DNA from 3 places in the Thermasporomyces composti genome. Region 1 is predicted to be linked to each of the others. Evidence: riboswitches for the same ligand, from Rfam matches in the RefSeq annotation. Region 1 holds a riboswitch; each other region holds the start of a gene.
The links. A riboswitch is a leader RNA that binds a small molecule or an ion and turns the genes downstream of it on or off. The one in region 1 is predicted to bind cobalamin.
Positions count from the first base shown of each region.

Region 2: linked by a shared signal. The riboswitch ahead of DFJ64_RS01440 (SCO2322 family protein) and the one ahead of DFJ64_RS03970 (ribonucleoside-diphosphate reductase subunit alpha) in region 1 are both predicted to bind cobalamin.
Region 3: linked by a shared signal. The riboswitch ahead of metE (5-methyltetrahydropteroyltriglutamate--homocysteine S-methyltransferase) and the one ahead of DFJ64_RS03970 (ribonucleoside-diphosphate reductase subunit alpha) in region 1 are both predicted to bind cobalamin.

Region 1 covers NZ_QTUC01000001.1:911,300-917,907, reverse strand. Annotated here, with positions in the region: gene DFJ64_RS03975 (ribonucleotide-diphosphate reductase subunit beta) at 1-935, opposite strand, end outside; gene DFJ64_RS03970 (ribonucleoside-diphosphate reductase subunit alpha) at 949-3,468, opposite strand; cobalamin riboswitch at 3,537-3,752, opposite strand; tRNA gene DFJ64_RS03965 (tRNA-Arg) at 4,263-4,334, opposite strand; gene DFJ64_RS03960 (DALR anticodon-binding domain-containing protein) at 4,383-5,276, shown strand; gene DFJ64_RS03955 (glycosyltransferase family 4 protein) at 5,544-6,608, shown strand, end outside.
Region 2 covers NZ_QTUC01000001.1:323,643-330,250, reverse strand. Annotated here, with positions in the region: gene DFJ64_RS01455 (ECF transporter S component) at 1-905, opposite strand, end outside; gene DFJ64_RS01450 (ABC transporter ATP-binding protein) at 902-2,569, opposite strand; gene DFJ64_RS01445 (CbiQ family ECF transporter T component) at 2,566-3,684, opposite strand; gene DFJ64_RS01440 (SCO2322 family protein) at 3,688-4,494, opposite strand; cobalamin riboswitch at 4,634-4,797, opposite strand; gene DFJ64_RS01435 (hypothetical protein) at 4,898-5,119, shown strand; gene DFJ64_RS01430 (YbaB/EbfC family nucleoid-associated protein) at 5,278-5,910, shown strand; gene DFJ64_RS01425 (DUF3043 domain-containing protein) at 6,029-6,608, opposite strand, start outside.
Region 3 covers NZ_QTUC01000001.1:3,323,094-3,329,701, reverse strand. Annotated here, with positions in the region: gene DFJ64_RS14465 (phosphoenolpyruvate carboxylase) at 1-2, opposite strand, end outside; gene DFJ64_RS14460 (acyl-CoA carboxylase subunit beta) at 163-1,854, shown strand; gene DFJ64_RS14455 (acyl-CoA carboxylase subunit epsilon) at 1,877-2,197, shown strand; cobalamin riboswitch at 2,265-2,511, shown strand; gene metE (5-methyltetrahydropteroyltriglutamate--homocysteine S-methyltransferase) at 2,555-4,849, shown strand; gene DFJ64_RS14445 (phytanoyl-CoA dioxygenase family protein) at 4,945-5,844, opposite strand; gene DFJ64_RS14440 (helix-turn-helix transcriptional regulator) at 5,938-6,608, shown strand, end outside.

The DNA of each region.
Region 1 (6,608 bases):
GCACGGCGGTCCGTGATGAAGTGCATGTACTGCTCGCACAGCTGAGCGGAGAGTCCGAGCATGCCGCGAGGCATGGTGTCGCGTGCGTAGGCGACCTCGAGCTCACACGCCTCGACGAGCATGCCGCGGACCTCGGCGGCGAACTCCGGCGTCCACAGGTGCGGGTTCTCGAGCTTGATCTGGTTGATGCAGTCGATACCGAAGTTCAGATGGATCGACTCGTCGCGCAGGATGTACTGGTACTGCTCGGCGATGCCGACCATCTTGTTGCGCCGCCCCAGCGAGAGGATCTGCGCGAACCCGGTGTAGAACCACATGCCTTCGAACACCACGTAGAAGGCGATCAGGTCCCGCAGGAAGGCCTGGGCGGCCTCCGGCGTGTTGGTGCGAAAGCCCGGGTCCTCGAGGTTCCTGGTGTACTGCAGCGCCCACGCGTCCTTGTCGGCGATGGAGGGCACCTCACGGTAGGCGTTGAACAGCTCGCCTTCGTCCAGGCCCAGACTGGTACAGATGTACTGGAAGGTGTGGGTGTGAACGGCCTCCTCGAAGGCTTGTCGGAGGAGGTACTGACGGCATTCCGGATTGGTGAGATGCCGGTAGACCGCCAGCACCAGGTTGTTGGCCACCAACGACTCGGCTGTGGCGAAGAATCCGAGGTTGCGCTTGACCATGAGCCGCTCGTCCTCGGTGAGGCCGTCGGGCGACTTCCAGAGCGCGATATCGGCCTGCATCGCGACCTCGGTGGGCATCCAATGGTTGGCGCATGCCGCCAGGTACTTCTCCCAGGCCCACGAGTACTTCAACGGAAGCAGCTGGTTGACGTCGGCGCGAGCGTTGATCATGGCCTTGTCGTCGACGCTCACCCGCTCGGCGCCGCGTCGGATCTCGCCGAGGCCTGTGGTGTTCACGATGTCCGGATCGATCGTGTGGGTCACGGTGGTGGGCTCCTCACTGGCACGCTTCGCAGTCGGGATCGCTCACACGGCAGGCCGCCTCGGCCGTGGCTGGGTGAGCGGAGTCAAGTCGAACGACAGGAACGGCGTTGAGCTTGCCGTCGGTACCGCGCAGGGTGCTCTTCTCCACGCTGGTGGCGGCTCGGGAGCGCAGGTAGTACGTGGTCTTGAGGCCGTGGCGCCAGGCCATGCGGTAGAGCTCGTCGAGCTTGCGACCGCTCGGCGCGTGGACGTAGAGGTTGAGCGACTGTGCCTGGTCGATCCACTTCTGCCGCCGTGACGCGGCCCGGATCAACCAGGCCGGGTCGATCTCGAACGCGGTGGCGTAACGACGTTTGAGGTCGTCGGGCACCCGATCGATGTTGCGCACGCTCCCGTCGTGGTACTTCAAGTCCGCCACCATGGCCGCGTCCCACAGTCCGCGTTCCTTGAGCTCGCGCGCCAAGTGAGGGTTGACAACGAGGAAGTCGCCCGACATGTTGGACTTGACGTAGAGGTTCGAGAACAGCGGCTCGATCGAGGGGTTCACGCCGCAGATGTTGGCGATGGTGGCTGTCGGCGCGATCGCCATGACGTTGGAGTTGCGCATCCCGACGGTTCGGACCCGCTCGCGTAACGCGGCCCAGTCCATCGTCGTGGAGTAGTCGACGTCGAGGTCGCCGTCACGGTGGTCGGCGAGCAGCCGGAGCGAGTCGATGGGCAGCACTCCCCGGCTCCACAGCGACCCGTCGAACGTCTCGTACCTTCCTCGCTCGGCAGCGAGGTCGCTCGACGCGGCGATGGCGTAGTACGACAGGAGCTCCATGCTGCGATCGGCGAACTCCACGGCGGCGGGGTCGTCCACTGGGAGCCCGAGAGTCAGCAGCGCGTCGGCGTACCCCATCATCCCCAGGCCGATCGGGCGATGCCGCAGGTTGGACCGACGTGCCTGCGGGATTGTGTAGAGGTTGATGTCGATGACGTTGTCCAGCATCCGCACAGCCGTCGCGACAGTGGCCCGCAGACGCTCCGTGTCGAGTCCCTCCGGGGTTACGTGGCGCGCCAGGTTGACCGAGCCCAGGTTGCACACAGCGACTTCGTCACGGCTGGTGTTGAGGGTGATCTCGGTGCAGAGGTTCGACGAGTGCACCACGCCGACGTGCTGCTGCGGAGAGCGCAGGTTGCACGGGTCCTTGAACGTGATCCACGGGTGCCCGGTCTCGAACAGCATGGTGAGCATGCGGCGCCACAGCTGGACGGCCGGCACCCTGCGGAACACCCTGATCTCACCGCGGTCGGCGGCCTCCTCGTACTCGCGGTATCGCTTGGCGAACTCCTTGCCGTAGAGATCGTGGAGGTCGGGCACCTCGTCCGGGGAGAACAGCGTCCACTCCGCGTTGGCCTCGACACGGCGCAGGAACTCGTCCGGGATCCAGTTCGCGGTGTTCATGTCGTGCGTGCGCCGCCGTTCGTCACCGGTGTTGCGCCGCAGCTCCAGGAACTCCTCGATGTCGATGTGCCACGTTTCGAGGTACGCGCAGGCCGCTCCCTTACGCTTTCCGCCCTGGTTGACCGCGACGGCGGTGTCGTTGGCGATCTTGAGGAACGGCACGACGCCCTGGGACCGGCCGTTCGTGCCCTTGATGTGCGCGCCCATGCCACGCACGGGCGTCCAGTCGTTCCCCAGTCCTCCGGAGTACTTGGCCAGCAAGGCGTTGTTGCGGTACGACTGGAAGATCGAGTCCAGGTCGTCTTCGACCGTGGTCACGAAGCACGAGGACAGTTGTGGACGTGGCGTTCCGGCGTTGAACAGCGTGGGTGTTGACACCATGAAGCGGAAGCTCGAGAGCAGGTCGTAGAACTCGATCGCGCGGGCCTCGCGCTCGTCCTCATGCACGGCCAGCCCCATGGCGACCCGCATGAAGAACGCCTGTGGCAGCTCGAAGCGGGTGCCGTCGTGGTGGAGGAGGTAACGGTCGTAGAGCGTCTGCAGGCCCAGGAAGGCGATGTCGAGGTCCCGCATCGGGCGGATGGCCGCCGCCACACGGTCGAGGTCGAAGCTTGCGAGGCGCCCGTCCACGAGGTCGAGGTCGATCGCCCGACGAAGGTAGTCGCGGAAGTAGCTCGCGTAGTCCAGCTCGGCGTGGCTGATGTGGCGCGGCTCGCCCGCGAGGTAGGACAGCGCCTCGTCACGCAGCTTGCTGAGCAGCAACCGCGCGGTCACCAACGAGTAGTTGGGTTCCCGCTCGACGAGTGTGCGCGCGGCCATGATGAGCGCCGTGGCCAGCTCTCCGATGCCGATGCCGGGATAGACGGTGCGACGGACCTCGGCGAGCACTGGCTCGGTCGCGACGTCGTCGATCCCGGCGACGGCTTCCGTCACGACGTGCTCGATCCAGGTCCACGGGATGGGTGCGCTTGTCGCCTGCGACGGCGTCCCGTCGCGACGAATGAGTGGAGTGTCCGTCGTCCCCTCAGCGGGCGGTGCCGCAGCAGACGGTGTTACAGCAGACGGTGTCGCAGCAGACCGTGTCACAGTCACAGCTCTCCCCTCGTGAGCTCGTGCTGGTGCCGGCGCGGACACGCCGGACTTCCGCGCTCGGGACAGAGCACGGGCTGATGGCAGGTCTTCGGACTCGCGGGCACCCACCGATCCGGTGGACCTACTGGCCGTCGCTTCCCAGACGAACCCGTCCAGTGCTTCGGTGACGGCGGTCGTTCCCACTCACCGCTGCGGGGCAGTCCCGGACTCTCACCGGGTTCCCTCTTGCCTCGCCCCAGCCCAACCGGCCAGGGCGAACCACCAGCGGAGAAGACACTACATGTTGTGTCGGGGTTTGCAACAGAACACTAGAAAATGTGGGCGTGTCGCAATGGGTCGAGATCATGGCCCAGGCGGGGTGCTCAGAGGCGGTCGCCCCGCGTCACTGAACAGCGCCGCGAAGTCACTGAACAGCGCCGCGAAGTGGTGCAGCCGACGCGCACCGTGCTCACGTGACTGGGCGACCGGTGCGATGAGGTGGGTGTTGCAGACGTCCTTGCCGGCCTCGGTGAGGACCGGGTAGCCGACGATCAGGGCGGGGGTTCACCGGTCCCGGTCGCCCTGGCCACCGGCGATCGGGTTGGGTGTCGTCCCCTAGGCACCGCCACGAGCACACCGAAGAGCGGTGTGAGGACGCAACGACGCAGAGGCCGGACGCCTCGAATCGGTCAAACGTCACGTGCCCTGGGCATAGCTGACTGCCCGTGACGAGCGAGTCGTCGCAGTGGACGAGCGAATCGTCTCAGCGGCTGTCGGCGTGTTGCCTGAGATGCGCTGCACCCGATGGGCGCCCCCGGCAGGATTCGAACCTGCGCACACGGCTCCGGAGGCCGTTGCTCTATCCCCTGAGCTACGGGGGCTCGAGGCTCGAAAAGGGTACCAGGCCGCCAGCCGGCTACGCTGACGCGGTGGTCTTGGACCGGCTGGCCGACGAGATCCGCGTCGCCTTCATCGAGGTGGTCCCGGACGCGACGCGGTGCGACACCGACCCGCGCGCCGGCATTCGGCTCGTCCCACCGACCCACGTAGGCGAGCGCCCCGGCACGCGGGGTGACCTGGCGTTTCCCGTGGGGCCACTTCTCGCCACAGCCCGTAGCGCCTCCGGCTCGTCCTCGATCGACCAGGCTGACCAGTCGATCAGCCGTCGCTCGCACACCGGTGACGTCCCCGACACGCGGCTGACGGCGAGCCGACTGGCGGAGCTGGTCGCGAAGCGGTTGGAACGTCTCGACGCCGTGGACGCCAGCTGGGCCGAGGCCGGGTTCGTCAACCTCCGCCTCAGCGGTGGCGCGCTCGCGTCGATCGTGTGGGAGATCCTCCGCGCCGGGCCCAGCTACGGCACACCGCCAGGGCAGGCCACCGTGGCGGAGGACGAGGCAGCGCGCGGCCCACGCCACCGTTTATCGCCGAGGCTTGGAGACGCGTTGCGGTACGCCCACGCGCGGCTGGCCGGCTTGCTCCGAGCGGGGGACGCGCTCGGCGTGCATCGCGACCCGGAGCGGCTGGACCCCGCCGCGCTCGAAGCCGAGGAGTCGCGCCAGCTGATCTGTGTACTCGCCGACTATCCCGGCGTGGTGGCGCGGTACCTCAGCGGGCGCGCGCGTCCCCGGGCGTTCGACGCGTACGTGGCCCGTTTCCTGGCGGCGGTGGAGAGGTTCGAGGCGGGCGCGGGCCCGCTGCCTCGGGGTGACGAGGAGCCGTCACCCGCGCACAGTGCCCGGCTCCTCGTGGCCGAGGCGAGCCGCGTCGTCGCCGGTCGCGCCCTCGCCTGGTGTGGACTCCCCGCGCCCGACCGGATGTGAGGCCCTGGTCAGCTGCGCGGGTCGGCCGCAGCGTCCGCCGGTTCGCGTCGCCCGACTTCGGGTCCTGGTCGGCCCGCTGGACGCTCGCCCAGGTCGATCGGACGGAGCCGATCCCGGACGAGGAGGCGTCCGCCGGGAACGTTGGCCTCGGTGAACGCGTCCTTCGTGAGGACCACCGTCGTCGGGCGAGCTCACCCCGAGGCACAGCCCGATAATCTTGCCGCCCGTGGTGCGTGGCGGGTCCTCGGTCCGGGCAGGGAAGACAAAGTGACGGACATCCTTCTCATCACCGGCCATCGCACGAACCATCCGGTCGTGACGAGACTGGTTCGGCAGCTGAAGACGTCCGGCTTCACCGTCCGCATCGCATCCACCGGCGATCCAGCCGAGCTCGGGATGGACGTCGTCGACGGCGTCGAGGCGCGCCGCCTGCGCATGAGCCTGTCCGGCCGACGCAATGGCGCCAAAGTGCCCAGGTTCTCCGCGGACTGGGCCCGGGTGGTCGCCCGCAACGCCGTCGTGCGCGCGTGGGTGCGGGTCGCCACGCCGCCACGCCGGACCTGGCTGCTCGCGCGGTATGACCCGTGGCTGCGTCGGAGGGCCAAGAACGCCGACCTCATCGTGGCGGCGGATCGGACCGCCTTACCGGCCGCTCGACGGGCCGGTCAGCTCAATCCCCGAGCCGAGGTCATGCTCGCGGACGACCCCCGACTCCGTACCCGTCTGGAGCTGATCCGCGCGGTGGCCCCGCTGCAGCGGGTCCTGCGGACCGGGAAGGTCGGCGTCGATCCGTCAGAGGTGGTGGAGGCCTGGCGGCGTGTCGAGGCCGACCCCGACGACCCCGCCGTGCGGCACTACGTCAGCGAGGTCCTCACCCTCGTGCAGACGCTGCGGCGCCACAACATGCTCGACGCAGCCGACTCCATCGTCCGGTCCGCTCTGGGCCTCGACCTGCCGGAGACGACCCGGGATCGCCTGCGCCTGCAGCAGGCGACGCTCCGCATCGTCAGCGGCGAGCATCCCGGTGATCTCGCTGAGCGGGTGCGCGCCGTGATGAGGCACGCCGACGATGCTCTCCGGGTCGGTCGGGTGGACGAGGTGGTGCCGCTGGTGATGGAGGTCACCGACGCGGTGTTCCACCGCGAGCTGCACGCCGACGTCCTCGTCAGCCCTCTCGTGTCAGACCCCGCTGGCTTCCTGGCGCCGCTGCGAGAGTCGCAGACCTACCGTGCCCTGGGCGCGCCGTCCGGGAGCATGAGCGGGCTGCTCGCCGACCAGACGGTCGCCTCGGCGCGGCGAACGGCTGGCGCGCCCACCTCAGTCGCCAGTTCG
Region 2 (6,608 bases), 590 kb from region 1:
TCGGCGGTGTCTCTCACTACGGCACCGTCGTCGACCTGGTCCGGGTCCGACGCCGCCCTCGACTGACGTGTCGACGTCGGATGGAAGGGAGGACGGAACACGGGTTCCGCATCGAAGGCGGCCCGCCGCGCGGCCCGCCGCAGGGTCGACAGGATCGCACGGCCGGCGAGGACGACGAGCGTGGCGTTGACGACGGCGCGGACCGCGTCCCACCCCAGCGACGTCGTGACGTAGAACGCCGCGTAGTGGGCCAGGTTGGTGCCTGCCGACGCGGCGCTCGTGTAGGCCATGGTCGGCGGCAGACTGGTGGTGAACGGCCAGAACGACAGGTTGAGCAGAGCGCCGAAGGCGAGGCTCGCGATCGCGGTGTAGCCGGCGAGGAGCCACCGCTCGCCCTTGCCGGTGCCACCCGGCAGGAGCCCGGCTCCCATGCCCACCCAGGCCAGCCCCAGCATCTGGTACGGCATCCACGGTCCGACCCCGCCCGTGACCAGGCCACTGGCCACGATCATGGTCGCGCCGAGCGCGAAGCCGAATCCCGCGCCGAAGACGCGTCCCGCCAGCGCCACGAGGAAGAGAGTGGGCTCGAACCCGCCCGTGCCCGGGCTCACGGCGCGCAGACCAGCCCCGACCGCCGCCAGTACACCCAGCATCGCGACCGCTTTGGCGTCCATGCCGCCGTCGCTGAGCTCGGCGACCACGATCGCGACCACGAGTGGCAGCAGCAGGGCGAACAGATAGGGCGCGTCCGTCGAGTGACCACCGATGGAACTGGTCGAGTCGGCGAGGAACGGCCAGCCGTACCCGGCGACGCCGACGAGGCAGGCCAGCGTGAGGGCGAGCGCGGAGCGTGGACGAACCCGAAGCGGCACCGCCCGTGCGTGCGCGGACCGAAGGGACGTCATGACGCTTCCCGGAGAGCCTCGGCGACCTGCGAGACGGTGAGCAGGGGAAGCGGTCGGAGGATCTTCGCCACCTGGGGAGCGAACGTCGGCGAGGCGACCACAACCGACTCGACGGGTCCGTCGGCCACCACCTCGCCGTCGGCGAGGACGACCACGCGGTCGGCGACCTCCGCGACGAGCTCGACGTCGTGGGAGGCGAAGACGACGGCGTGAGGCTCGCCGTCGGTGCCGCTGGCGAGCTCCCGCAGGATGGTGGTCAGTCGCCGCTTGGCGAGGTAGTCGAGGCCTCGGGTGGGCTCGTCGAGAAGGAGCACCGGCGGGTCGCCGGTGAGGACCACGGCGAGGGCGAGGCACAGTCGCTGCCCTTCCGACAGGTCACGAGGATGCCGATCGGCGGGGATTCCCGGAGCGAGTCGGGCGAGGATGGCGGCGCAGCGCCCCGCCTCCGCGTCGAAGTCCTGGTCCGCTTGTCGGCACTCCCGCGCCACTGTCTCGGCGTAGAGGAGGTCGCCCGGCTCCTGGGGCACCAGCCCCACCGTGCGCGCGATCTCCTTCGGTGGGGACACGGTGGGGTCGAGGTCGCCGACGCGGACCGCGCCGGAGGCTGGCCGGACCAAGCCGACGAGGGTGCTGAGCAACGTGGACTTGCCGGCGCCGTTCCGTCCCATGAGCGCGACGATCTCGCCGCGCCGCACGCTGAGGTCGACGTCACGCAGGGCGGGCGGTGCGGTGGAGCGTCGCCCGCCATACCGCACCGTCACCCCACGCATGGTCGCGGCCGGCAGGTCGTCGTGGACGCCGGCCGAGCTCGCGGCGTCTCTCGACGGCTGCCCGCTCACACGCGGTTGGCCGGCGAGCCGGTCCCGCAGCGGAGCGGCGAGCCGCCGGGCGTCGCGAACACTCAGCGGGAGGGGATCCCACCCCGCCAGGCGCCCCAGCTCGACGACCGGCGGCGCGACGGTGGAGGACGCCATGATGGTGGCGGGTGCGCCCACGGTCGGTCGTCGCCCGCGGCCCGGCAGCGCCACGATCCGGTCGGCGTACTGCACGACCCGCTCCAGCCGGTGCTCGGCGAGGACGACGGTCACCCCGAGGTCGTGCACCAACCGCTGCAGGGCGGCCAGGACCTCCTCGGCGGACTGCGGGTCGAGCGCCGAGGTGGGTTCATCCAGGACGAGAACTCGAGGCTGAGTGGTCAGCACGGCGCCGATCGCGACCCGTTGCCGTTGCCCGCCCGATAGCGTGCTGATCGGACGCGCGCGCACCTCGGCCAGCCCGAGGAGGTCGAGGGTCTCCTCGACACGGGTCCGCATGACGTCGCCGGGAAGGCCGAGCGACTCCATGCCGTAGGCGAGCTCGTCCTCCACCGTGTCCGTGACGAACGTGGCAAGCGGGTCCTGCCCGACGACGCCGACGACGTCGGCCAGGTCGCGAGGGCGGTGCGTGCGGGTGTCGCGGCCGTCCACGAGCACCCGTCCGATCAGAGTTCCGCCGGTGAAGTGCGGAACCAGACCGTTGATCGCCCGGAGCAAGGTCGACTTGCCACTTCCGGTCTGACCGACGACCAGACACAGCTCGCCCTCCGCCACGTGCAAGGTGACGTCCCGCAGGACCGGCTCGGGCTGCTCGGGGTAGTAGACCGTGACGGATTCGAAGCGAATCACCGGAAGACCTCCGCGGTTCGGCCGGCGGGCGTCGGCGGCGGAGGTGCCAGCCACGCCGGAAGGAGAGCGAGGAGCGCGCCGACCGCCGCGACGGCCGGCAAGGGCGGCACGGCGAGCGGTGTGGTCGCCACGACGAGGCCGTCGGCGCCGGTGGCCTGAGACCACATGAAGCTGGCCGCGCAGGCGATGCCGGAGCCGGCGACCAGCCACTCGGGCAACGCCCAGGGGTCGGGACGGTAGCGGGTGCGGGCCGTCCGCCGGCCGCCGAGGAACAGGCCCGTTCCCGCCGCCGCGACGCCGGCGACCAGGAGGGGAAGGCCCAGCGCCGGCGGTCCGCCGGCGTCGAGGAGGCCGTAGAGGCCGACACAGATGCCGAGCAGGCCGCCGAGGACGAGCACGCCGGTGAGCACCCGGGCTCGGCCGGATGTCGTCCTCGTCCGTCCGTAGCCGCGCGAGTCCATCGCCGCGGCGAGTGCGAGCGAACGCTCCATGGCGCCCTCGAGCACCGGGACGGCGACGGCGCGAAGCGCCCGCAGCCCACGGTCCGGCTGGCCACGCAGCCGCCGCGCGGCTCTGGCTCGAGCCGCGTCGGCGACGAGCTGGGGAGCGAACGTCATCGCCACCACGACGGCGACGCCCATCTCGTACAGCGCACCGGGCACGCTGGCCAGCAGACGTTTGGGGTTGGCCAGCGCGTTGGCGGCGCCCACGCAGGCCAGGACCGCCGCGAGGCGCAGGCCGTCGAGCGCGGCAGAGGCCAACGCCTCAGCGGTGACCGGACCGCCGATCCGGATGCCTTGCATCCAGTCCGGCAGCGGCACCTGGGGCAGTCGGACCAGCACCGTCGTGCCGCTGACCGCGGCTCCGAACACGGCCTGGAACACCACCCGGATCGCGATGACGACGAGTCCGAGCCGGAGGAACGCCGCGTACGAGTTGGCCCATGGGGCGCTCGTCCGTCGCGCGGCCACGACGTTGCCGGCCACCGCGACGAGCAGAGCCAGCAGGACCGGGTTCGTGGTACGGCTCGCCGCGGTCGCCAGGCCGAGCGCCCACAGCCACCACGCGCCCGGGTGGAGGTGGCGGGGGAGTGAAGGGCGGTGGGCGGCGCGCACAGGTCAGACGTCCTCGCCGGCGCCGCGGCGGCGCCGGGTCACCAACGCGGCGAGGACAAGCGCCGCGACGACCAGCACACCAACGACCGACCACACCGCGACACCGCGCGACGAGGATTGCTCGTCGGTGTTCGCCGCTCCATCGGTGTTCTCAGCGGCCGCCGGATTCGGTGTCGTGGTCTCGTTGGCCTGCGCGGTCGACGTCGCCTCGGGCGTGCCACCCGGAAGCTGGAGCGCCACGGTCGGCTCGGGGGAGGGGATGTCGGGTTCCTCGGGAACCGTGTCCCCGCAGCCGGTCGCCGGAACGGAGTCGATCGCGCAGACCAGCCCGTTCTCCTCCCGTACCGAAGCGACCGCTGCCAGCACCTGGGCGGAGCTGGCGTCCGCGTCGACAACCGCACAGGCGCCCCGTGGCTGGGGCAGCGCCTGGCCGCTGGTCTCCTCCTCGGCGAGCCCGTAGTCGACGACGACGGCGACGCGTTTGCGGCCGGGTTCGGCTGGTGTCCCTCCGCAGATCGCCTCGAAGTCGCCGGGCGCCCGAGGCGGTCGGGGTGGGGTGGTCTCGCCCGAGACAGCCAGTCGCCAACCGTCGACAGCGCCGTCCTCCGGCGTGACCGACGCGGGTCCGCTGCTCGCCAGGACCCAGGCGCCGTCCTTCCACTGGTAGAAGCCCCAGTAGCGATAGGCCTCGGCGGACGCGGGTCCGGCCACTACAACGGCGAGGACGAGGGCTGCTGACGCGGCCAGGGCAGTCCTGGACGCGGTCAGGACTGACCGGACAGGGCGTCGAACGTCGCGCTCCAGACTCATGGGGTCCTCCGGGTGAGGGGTCCGGGCGCGGACCCCGGGACCAACACGAGAAACCCTCGGCGTCGTCCGGCGAGTGCCGGCGGCCGAGGGCAGACTCGGGTGCTCACCCGGGCTCCGCCCCGCAGACCTCGACGGGTGTTCGTGGAGCCACGTCATGGCCAGGCGTCCCGGCTCGCCGCTCAAGGGGTGGAGCCTGGTTGCTCTCCAGGCCGCGGCCTACGGTTGCGGGTCAGCGCCGGCTTCCGACCGGCTTCCCCTGTCAGACGGGTCAACCGACCCGTCACCATGACGTTGTGCAGGACGGAAGTTCTCACGACGGAGCCGGTCGCGTCAAAGCGGACGTCAGGATGTGGACTGCGCCGGCTGCGGCCCGTGTCCCTGCGGAGGCTCTAAGCTCAACGGGATGACGTGGACATGGCGGCTCGAGGATGCGGACGGCAACCCCGTCGACGTCGGCGGGTTGGCCCGGGTCGAGTTTCCGTCCCAAAGTGACGCGGAGAGCTGGATCGGGGAGACCTGGCGGGAGCTCCGGGCTGCCGGAGTGGACCAGGTCACCCTGCTCGAGGCCGGGCGAGAGGTGTACGGGCCGATGAGCTTGCATCCCGCCGACGAGAGCGCCGACTGACCGCCGAGTTCCTGGTCCGACACCCGAGTCGACCCTCGTGAGTCCCGTGGAGTGCGACGTTCGCCACGTCGAGTCCTCGGGGAGTCGCCTGGTACACCCTGTCAGGCATCCGTTACCGTCTGGGCGATCTTGGTGAGACACCGCAACGGAGGGTCGGCATGCGTCGGGGCGAAGAGTGGCTGCACCGGTTGCGCATCCTGGAGCAGCGGATCGCCACGAGCACCTTCACCTGCGACGACGGACGTGGCCTGGTGCGGGTCAGCGTCGACGGTCATGGCCGCGTTCAAGCGGTCGAGCTGGCGCCCGACTGGACCCAAGGCATCCAGGTCCGGGACCTCGCCGATACGGTCCGTGACGCCTACCGCGCCGCCCGCCGCCGGGCGTCGGACTTCGTCGCGGAGAAGTACGCCGAGACGGGTGTCTCGGTCCTCGCCCGGAGCTTCCTGCCAGCGGGAGCGGGCGCGCTGCCGCCTCTCCTCGACCGGCTGGCGCCGCTGGTCCCGCGCGCGGGAGCTGTCCTCGCCGAGCTGGGCCTGGAGACGGTCGTCGGCACCGCGGCGGATGACCGTGTCCTGGCTGAGTTCGACTGCTTCGGTGAGCTGCGCGGGCTCGTGGTGTCGTGGCGGTACGCCTTGCAGACTCCCCACGACGAGCTCGCCGAGAGCATCCGGGAGGCGCTGAGCGCCGGGGAGATGCGCTCGGCGTGGCGGAACGCGGAGCTGAGTGGACGGCTGGCCAGGCGGCCGACCCTGCGGAGTACGGTCGCCCGCGGACAGGCCGACTGCGCGTAGCCCTACCCCACGTCCTGAGGGGCGCGTCCTGAGGGGGCGTCAGTCCTCTGGGTGTGGTGACCCGGGTCTGCGGGTGTCCGACGGACGGCGTCCGGTCGCCTCGGGGCGCCCGGTGGTCTCAGATCGTGTCGCCGGGCGCGACTTGCGGCTTCGGTAGGCGCAGCCGTCGGATTTGCGTCGCGCGCATCACGCCGTACAACACAGCGCCGCGGTGGCTCTCGTTCGGGAAGCGCGCCCGGAGCTCGCGCTTGAGCCGTCGGCCCAGGATGAACAGCTCGACGGGCACGATGATGATTGCCGTGAGCCACAGGTAGTAGGCGACAAGCTGAACCTGCGGCACAGGGATCATCATGGCGAGGAAGATCACCAGGAAGAAGGGCAGGAGGTACTCGCCCAGCGTCCTCCGCGAGTCGACGAAGTCCCGGCAGAAGCGGCGGACGGGTCCCTTGTCACGTGGCGGCAGGTAGCGCTCGTCGCCCGTGATCAGCGCCTGCTGGATCTTCGCGCGCTCCGCCCGGGCCCGTTGCCGCGCCAGCCGCGCGGCTTCCCGACGGTCGCGCGGGGCGGCGATCCGTTGCCGGCGAGCCCGCTCAGCGTCACGGCGCTTCGGCGTCGGACGTCCCTTGCCTGGCGATCCCTTGCCGCGTGGCCCCTTGGCCGGTGTCGTGGGTCGAGGGGTGGATTCGGTACTCTCGGCG
Region 3 (6,608 bases), 2.4 Mb from region 1:
ATGCTGGCAAGGGTAGTCGGGTGGGATCGGAACCCGCCGGGCGCGAGACCGCGCCCGGCGGCCGGTGCCGGGCTTCCGACGCCCGGCACGTGCCCCACGAGCCCGGTCGTACCGGACGGGGCGGGTAGGCTCGCGCCCGCAGCACGAACTGGGAGGAAGCAGATGGAAGCCAGGCAGCCGGACACCGCAACCGGGTCGGGCGCCGAGCACAGCGCATCGTCAGGCGGCCCGCGGAGCACGGATGGCGCGCAGCCGCCGACGCCTCCCACACCAGACCCAGCCCCGTCCCCGGACATCCACACCACCGCCGGCAAGCTCGCTGACCTCGGACGGCGCCTCCACGAGGCGATCCACGCCGGGTCGGCGCGCATGGTGGAGCGGCAGCACGCCCGAGGCAAGCTCACCGCTCGGGAGCGCATCGACCTGCTGCTGGACGAGGGGTCGTTCGTCGAGCTCGACGAGCTGGCCCGGCACCGGTCGGCCAACTTCGGGCTGGACCGTAACCGGCCACTCGGCGATGGAGTCGTGACCGGCTTCGGCACCGTCAACGGCCGTCAGGTCTGTGTCTTCAGCCAGGACGTCACCGTCTTCGGCGGCAGCCTGGGCGAGGTGTACGGCGAGAAGATCCTCAAGGTCATGGACCTCGCGCTGAAGACCGGGTGCCCGATCATCGGCATCAACGAGGGCAGCGGCGCCCGCATCCAAGAGGGCGTGGTCTCGCTCGGGCTCTACGGCGAGATCTTCCGTCGGAACATCCTCGCCTCCGGTGTGATCCCGCAGATCTCCCTCATCATGGGCACCTGCGCCGGCGGCCACGTGTACTCGCCGGCCCTCACCGACATCACGGTGATGGTCGACCAAACCTCGCACATGTTCATCACCGGCCCCGGCGTGATCAAGACCGTCACCGGCGAGGACGTCTCCTTCGAGGAGCTGGGCGGCGCCCTGACCCACAACACCAAGAGCGGCAACGCCCACTACATGGCCGCTGACGAGCACGACGCGATCGACTGGGTCAAGGCGCTCCTGTCGTACCTGCCGCAGAACAACCTCGAAGAACCGCCCGCGTACGACGTCGAGGCGGACCTGACCATCAACGACAGCGACCGCGAGCTCGACAGCCTGATCCCCGACTCACCCAACCAGCCCTACGACATCCACACGGTCATCGAGCACGTTCTCGACGACGGTGAGTTCTTGGAGATCCAACCGCTGTTCGCGCAGAACATCGTCTGCGGTTTCGGACGCGTCGAGGGGCGCACCGTCGGCGTCGTCGGCAACCAACCCCTCCAGTTCGCCGGCTGCCTCGACATCCACGCCTCGGAGAAGGCCGCGCGGTTCGTCCGCACCTGCGACGCCTTCAACATCCCGATCCTGACCTTCGTCGACGTGCCCGGGTTCCTGCCGGGGACCGACCAGGAGTGGAACGGGATCATCCGGCGTGGCGCCAAGCTCATCTACGCCTACGCCGAGGCCACCGTGCCGCTCGTCACCGTGATCACCCGGAAGGCCTACGGCGGCGCGTACGACGTCATGGGGTCGAAGCACCTCGGCGCGGACATCAACCTGGCCTGGCCTACGGCGCAGATCGCGGTCATGGGCGCGCAAGGCGCCGTGGAGGTGCTGCACCGCCGGGAGATCGCGGCCGCGGAGGACCCCGAGGCGGTGCGCGCGCGACGGATCCAGGAGTACGAGGACACGCTGCTCAACCCCTACATCGCGGCCGAGCGCGGCTACGTCGACGCGGTGATCTACCCGCACGAGACCCGCGTCGAGGTGATCCGTGCGCTGCGCCTGCTCCGTAACAAGCGGGAGACCTTGCCACCGCGCAAGCACGGCAACATCCCGCTGTGACCTCGTGCCAGGAGGCGAACTGATGGCGGTCGACGAACCACGACCCACCGGCCAGCCGCGCCGTGGGGAGCCGCGTCAGCGTGACGCCGGCGTCACGGCGGAGGTCCCGACGTCGCCGGCGGAGGCCGAGAGGGACGCGTTGCTCCGGGTGGTCAAGGGGACGCCGACGCCGGAGGAGTTCGCCGCACTCGTCGCGGTGATCTCCGCGAAGCTCCGCGCGGCGCGAAGCGTCCAGCCCAGCGGCACACGCGGGCCGTCGCCGTGGGCGGTCTACTGGCGCCGCGCGCGGCAACCCCTGCGGCCGGGTCCGAACGCCTGGCGAGCCAGTGCGCTCCCGCGGTAGCCGGCCGCGGTGTCCAACCGCGCCGACACTCTCCGCCCGGTGTGGTGGCGCGCTCCGACGACGGGCTAGGGTCGAAGCCGCAGTTGGTTCTCCTCGCCGAGCGGACCCGCGCGGTGGGGAGAGGTAAGAGGGAACCCGGTGAGAGTCCGGGACTGCCCCGCAGCGGTGAGTGGGAACGACCGCCGTCATACGCACTGGGCGGCATGAGCCTCCTGGGAAGCGACGGCCAGTAGGAACCCGTCGGCCTCCGGTGCCGTGAGCCGGGGCCACGCCAGCCCACGAGTCCGAAGACCTGCCAGCTGCCCGCATGCCAGGAAGGCACGCGGTCCCGACGATGAGTTCGCGAGGGAAGGACTCATGGCTGCTGGACGCACGACCGTGCTCGGCTACCCCCGGATCGGGCAGCGACGAGAGCTCAAGCGCGCCACCGAGGCCTACTGGTCCGGAAAGATCGACGCCACCGCGCTCCTCGACACCGCGGCGAGCCTTCGCCGACAGACCTGGGAGACCCTCCGAGACGCCGGCCTCGACGAGATCCCCTCCAACACGTTCTCGCTCTACGACCAGGTCCTCGACCACGCGGTGCTGGTCGGTGCGGTCCCACCCCGCTTCCGCCAGCTGACCGGCCTCGACCGCTACTTCGCGATGGCGCGCGGCGTCACCGGTGCTCCGCCGCTGGAGATGACCAAGTGGTTCGACACCAACTACCACTACCTCGTTCCGGAGGTGGGCCCGGACACGGTCTTCCGCCTCGACGAGGAGCACGTCAAACCCGTCGAGGAGTACCACGAGGCCGCGGCGCTGGGGCTCGACACCCGGCCGGTGCTCCTCGGTCCCCTCACGTTCCTGCTGCTGGCCAAGCCGGCGCCGGGTGCACCCGAGGGCTTCCGCCCGCTCGACCTGCTCTCGCCGCTGCTGGACGTCTACGCCGACCTGCTGGGTCGGCTCGCCGACGTCGGAGCGAGCTGGGTGCAGCTCGACGAGCCCGCCTTGGCCGCCGACCGCTCCCCGGAGGAGCTGGCCCTGCTCCGGGCCGCGTATGACCGGTTGGGCTCGTCGCCCCGACGCCCCAAGCTCCTGGTCGCGACCTACTTCGGACCGATCCGCGAGGCGCTGGGCGTCCTCGCGGCCACCCCGGTGGACGGTCTGGCGCTCGACCTCGTCGCGGGCGCTGAGGACGCCACGCGGGTGGCGTCGGCCGGCCTGTCGCGCCGCAGGCTCGTCGCCGGCTTGGTGGACGGCCGCAACGTGTGGCGGACGAACCTCCCGCAGGCATTGGCGGTGGCCGCCTCGCTCCTCGGCTCGGTGGACGAGCTCATGGTGGGCACCTCCTGCTCTCTCCAGCACGTCCCGCTCGACGTCTCGCTGGAGACGTCGCTGCCGGAGGAGCTGCGAGGACGGCTGGCCTTCGCCCGCCAGAAGGTCGACGAGGTGGTCCTGCTCGGTCGGGCGCTCCGGGAGGGTCGGGAGCAGATCTCGGACGAGCTCGCGCAGGCCGAAGCGGCCAGGACGCGACGGCCGCCGGGCACCGTCGACGCCCGGGTGCGGGCGCGGCTCGCGGCACTCGGTGACGGGACCCCGCGCGGCGACTACGCGTCCCGGGTGCGGGCGCGGTCCGCGACCAACCCGCTGCCGCTGCTACCCACGACGACGATCGGGTCGTTCCCCCAGACGTCGGAGATCCGCGCTGCCCGGGCCGACCTGCGCCACGGACGGATCGACGAGGCCACCTACAAGGCCCGTATGCGCGCCGAGATCGACAAGGTGATCGCGCTGCAGGAGGACATCGGCCTCGACGTCCTCGTCCACGGCGAGCCCGAGCGCAACGACATGGTGCAGTACTTCGCCGAACGCCTCACCGGCTTCGCGTGCACCGAGTCGGGCTGGGTGCAGTCGTACGGCACCCGCTACGTCCGTCCTCCGATCCTCTACGGCGACGTGGCTCGGCCGGAGCCCATCACCGTCGAGTGGACGACCTATGCCCAGTCCCGCACCACCAAGCCGGTCAAGGGAATGTTGACAGGGCCGGTCACCATGCTGGCGTGGTCGTTCGTCCGGGACGACCAGAGCCTCGCGGAGACGGCACGCCAGGTCGCGCTCGCGCTGCGGGACGAGATCCGTGACCTGGAGGCGGCCGGGATCCGGCACATCCAGGTCGACGAACCGGCGCTGCGGGAGCGGTTGCCGCTGCGCTCGGCCGACCAGCCGGAGTACCTGCGGTGGGCGGTCGGCGCGTTCCGGCTGGCGACCTCGGGTGTCGCCGACACCACCACGATCCACTCGCACATGTGCTACTCCGAGTTCGGCGAGATCGTGGACGCGATCGACGCGCTCGACGCCGACGTGGTGAGCGTCGAGGCGGCACGGTCTCGCATGGAGCTGGTGCACGACCTGGCGCGCACCGGCTACCGGCGCGGTATCGGGCCAGGCGTCTACGACATCCACTCGCCACGCGTCCCGACCGTGGAGGAGATCGAAGACGCGTTGCGGCTGGCCTTGGCAGCGCTCGATCCCGCGCAGCTGTGGGTCAATCCGGACTGTGGCTTGAAGACCCGCCGGTACGAGGAGGTGGTGCCGGCGCTGCGCGCCATGGTGGAGGCGGCCCGCCGGGTCCGAGCCACGCTCCACCCCGCCCCGGCCCCGGCCCGCTGACTCGGCCGGCGGGCGTAGGTCGCAGCGGTGGCCGATGAGCGACCACGCTCACCCGTCGTGGGGCCCTTCGGCAGCGCGAAGGGCCCCACGACAGCTCAGCGGTCGCAGCCGCCCTCGCCATCGGGCCGGATGTGCGGCCGCGCGATGTCCTCGTATCCCTTGTAGGCGTAAGGATCCTCCCCGGCGACCATCACGATGTCGCGGTAGTCCCACTTGGCGACGTGTTGACCTGGCACCGGGCGCCACGGCAGCAGCGACTCCGCGCTCAGGTAGTGGTTGACCAGCGCCCGTCGGAAGCCGTGCTTGCCGGTGTTGGGGAGCGACCGGTGCAGCAGGTAGCCGTTGAAGATGATCGCGGCGCCCGCGGGGATCTCCACGGGGACAGCGTCTTCGTCCTTGTAGGGGAAGTTGTAGGCCTCGACCGTGCAGTCGAAGCGCTCGTCGTTGTGCTCCCGGTCGGGGTAGATCACGCCCCTCGCGTGCGAGCCGGGCAGCACCCACAGGCAGCCGTTCTCGACCGTGGCGTCGTCGAGCGCGATCCAGGCGGCGGTGAGCGACCGGTCCCTGGTGGGGATGAAGAACTCGTCCTGGTGCCAGGCCTGGCCGGGCTTGCCCTCCGACTTCATGAAGATCATCGACTGCATCGCCTTGACGTTCGGCCCGATCACCCGGGTCAACGCCTCGACGATCCGTGGCGCGCGCAAGGCCCGCTCCATCACCGGCGACACCTTGTGCGGCATGTGGATGCACAGGTACCGGCGCATCGCCTCCTCGTCCGAGGCGTCGAGATCCACCTGGAAGTCTCCCTCCACGTGGCCGAGCTCGCCCCTGCAGAGCCTGGCGGCCTCGGCGTTGATCTCGGCCACCTCGGCTGACGAGATCGCGTTGGCGAGCACCGCGTAGCCGTCGACGCGGACCTGCTCGACGAACTCGTCTGTCACGTTCTCGTGCAGACGGACCGAGCTCGTGCGTTCTGGCGTGCTGACCGTGGTCATGTCTGACTCCTCGGCTCGTCGACCCCTCTGGGCCAGCATCACCCGCCGCTTCGGGGCAGACCATGCCCCGACGAGTCCATAACCTGTCTGTTCGTGACCTACCGGGTGATCGTTCGCACCGGTCCTGACGTCGCGCACTACCCACCGGGCGCGACTTTCGGGCCACGCACCCTACGCGACTTCGAGTTCGTGTGGCTGCTGCGCGGGAGCGCCCGGTGGTGTGAAGGCGCGACGTCGCTGGACCTGCGACCCGGGACTCTGCTCCTCGCCCGCCCGGGCATGCGGGACCAGTTCTCCTGGGACAGACATCGCGCGTCGGTCCACGCCTACGTCCACTTCAGCCTCGTCGGGGAGCTCCCCGCCTCGATGCGCCAGCCGGACATGTGGCCGCTCACCCGCGAGCTCAGCTCCGCCGATCCGCTGGGCGCGCTGTGCAGGTACGCCCTGTGGTTGGGTCGCCATACCTCGGCGAACGCCGTCGCGCGACGAGCCGACGTCCTGAGCTGGCTGCTCGACCTCTTCCTCCGGGGCCCGCTCCCCAGCGACGACGACGGCGACCTCCCGCCTCACCTGGCGAGACTGGCCGACCGGCTCCGGACATCCTGGCGGTCGGACGGCACGTGCGCGCCTTCGCTCCGCGAGCTTGCCGCGGCGGCGCGGGTCTCACCCGGTCACCTGTGTCGGCTGTTCCGACGCGAGTACGGCATCGGGCCAGTCGCCGCGATCGAGCTCGTCCGACTCGCCCGAGCCGCCACGCTCCTCCA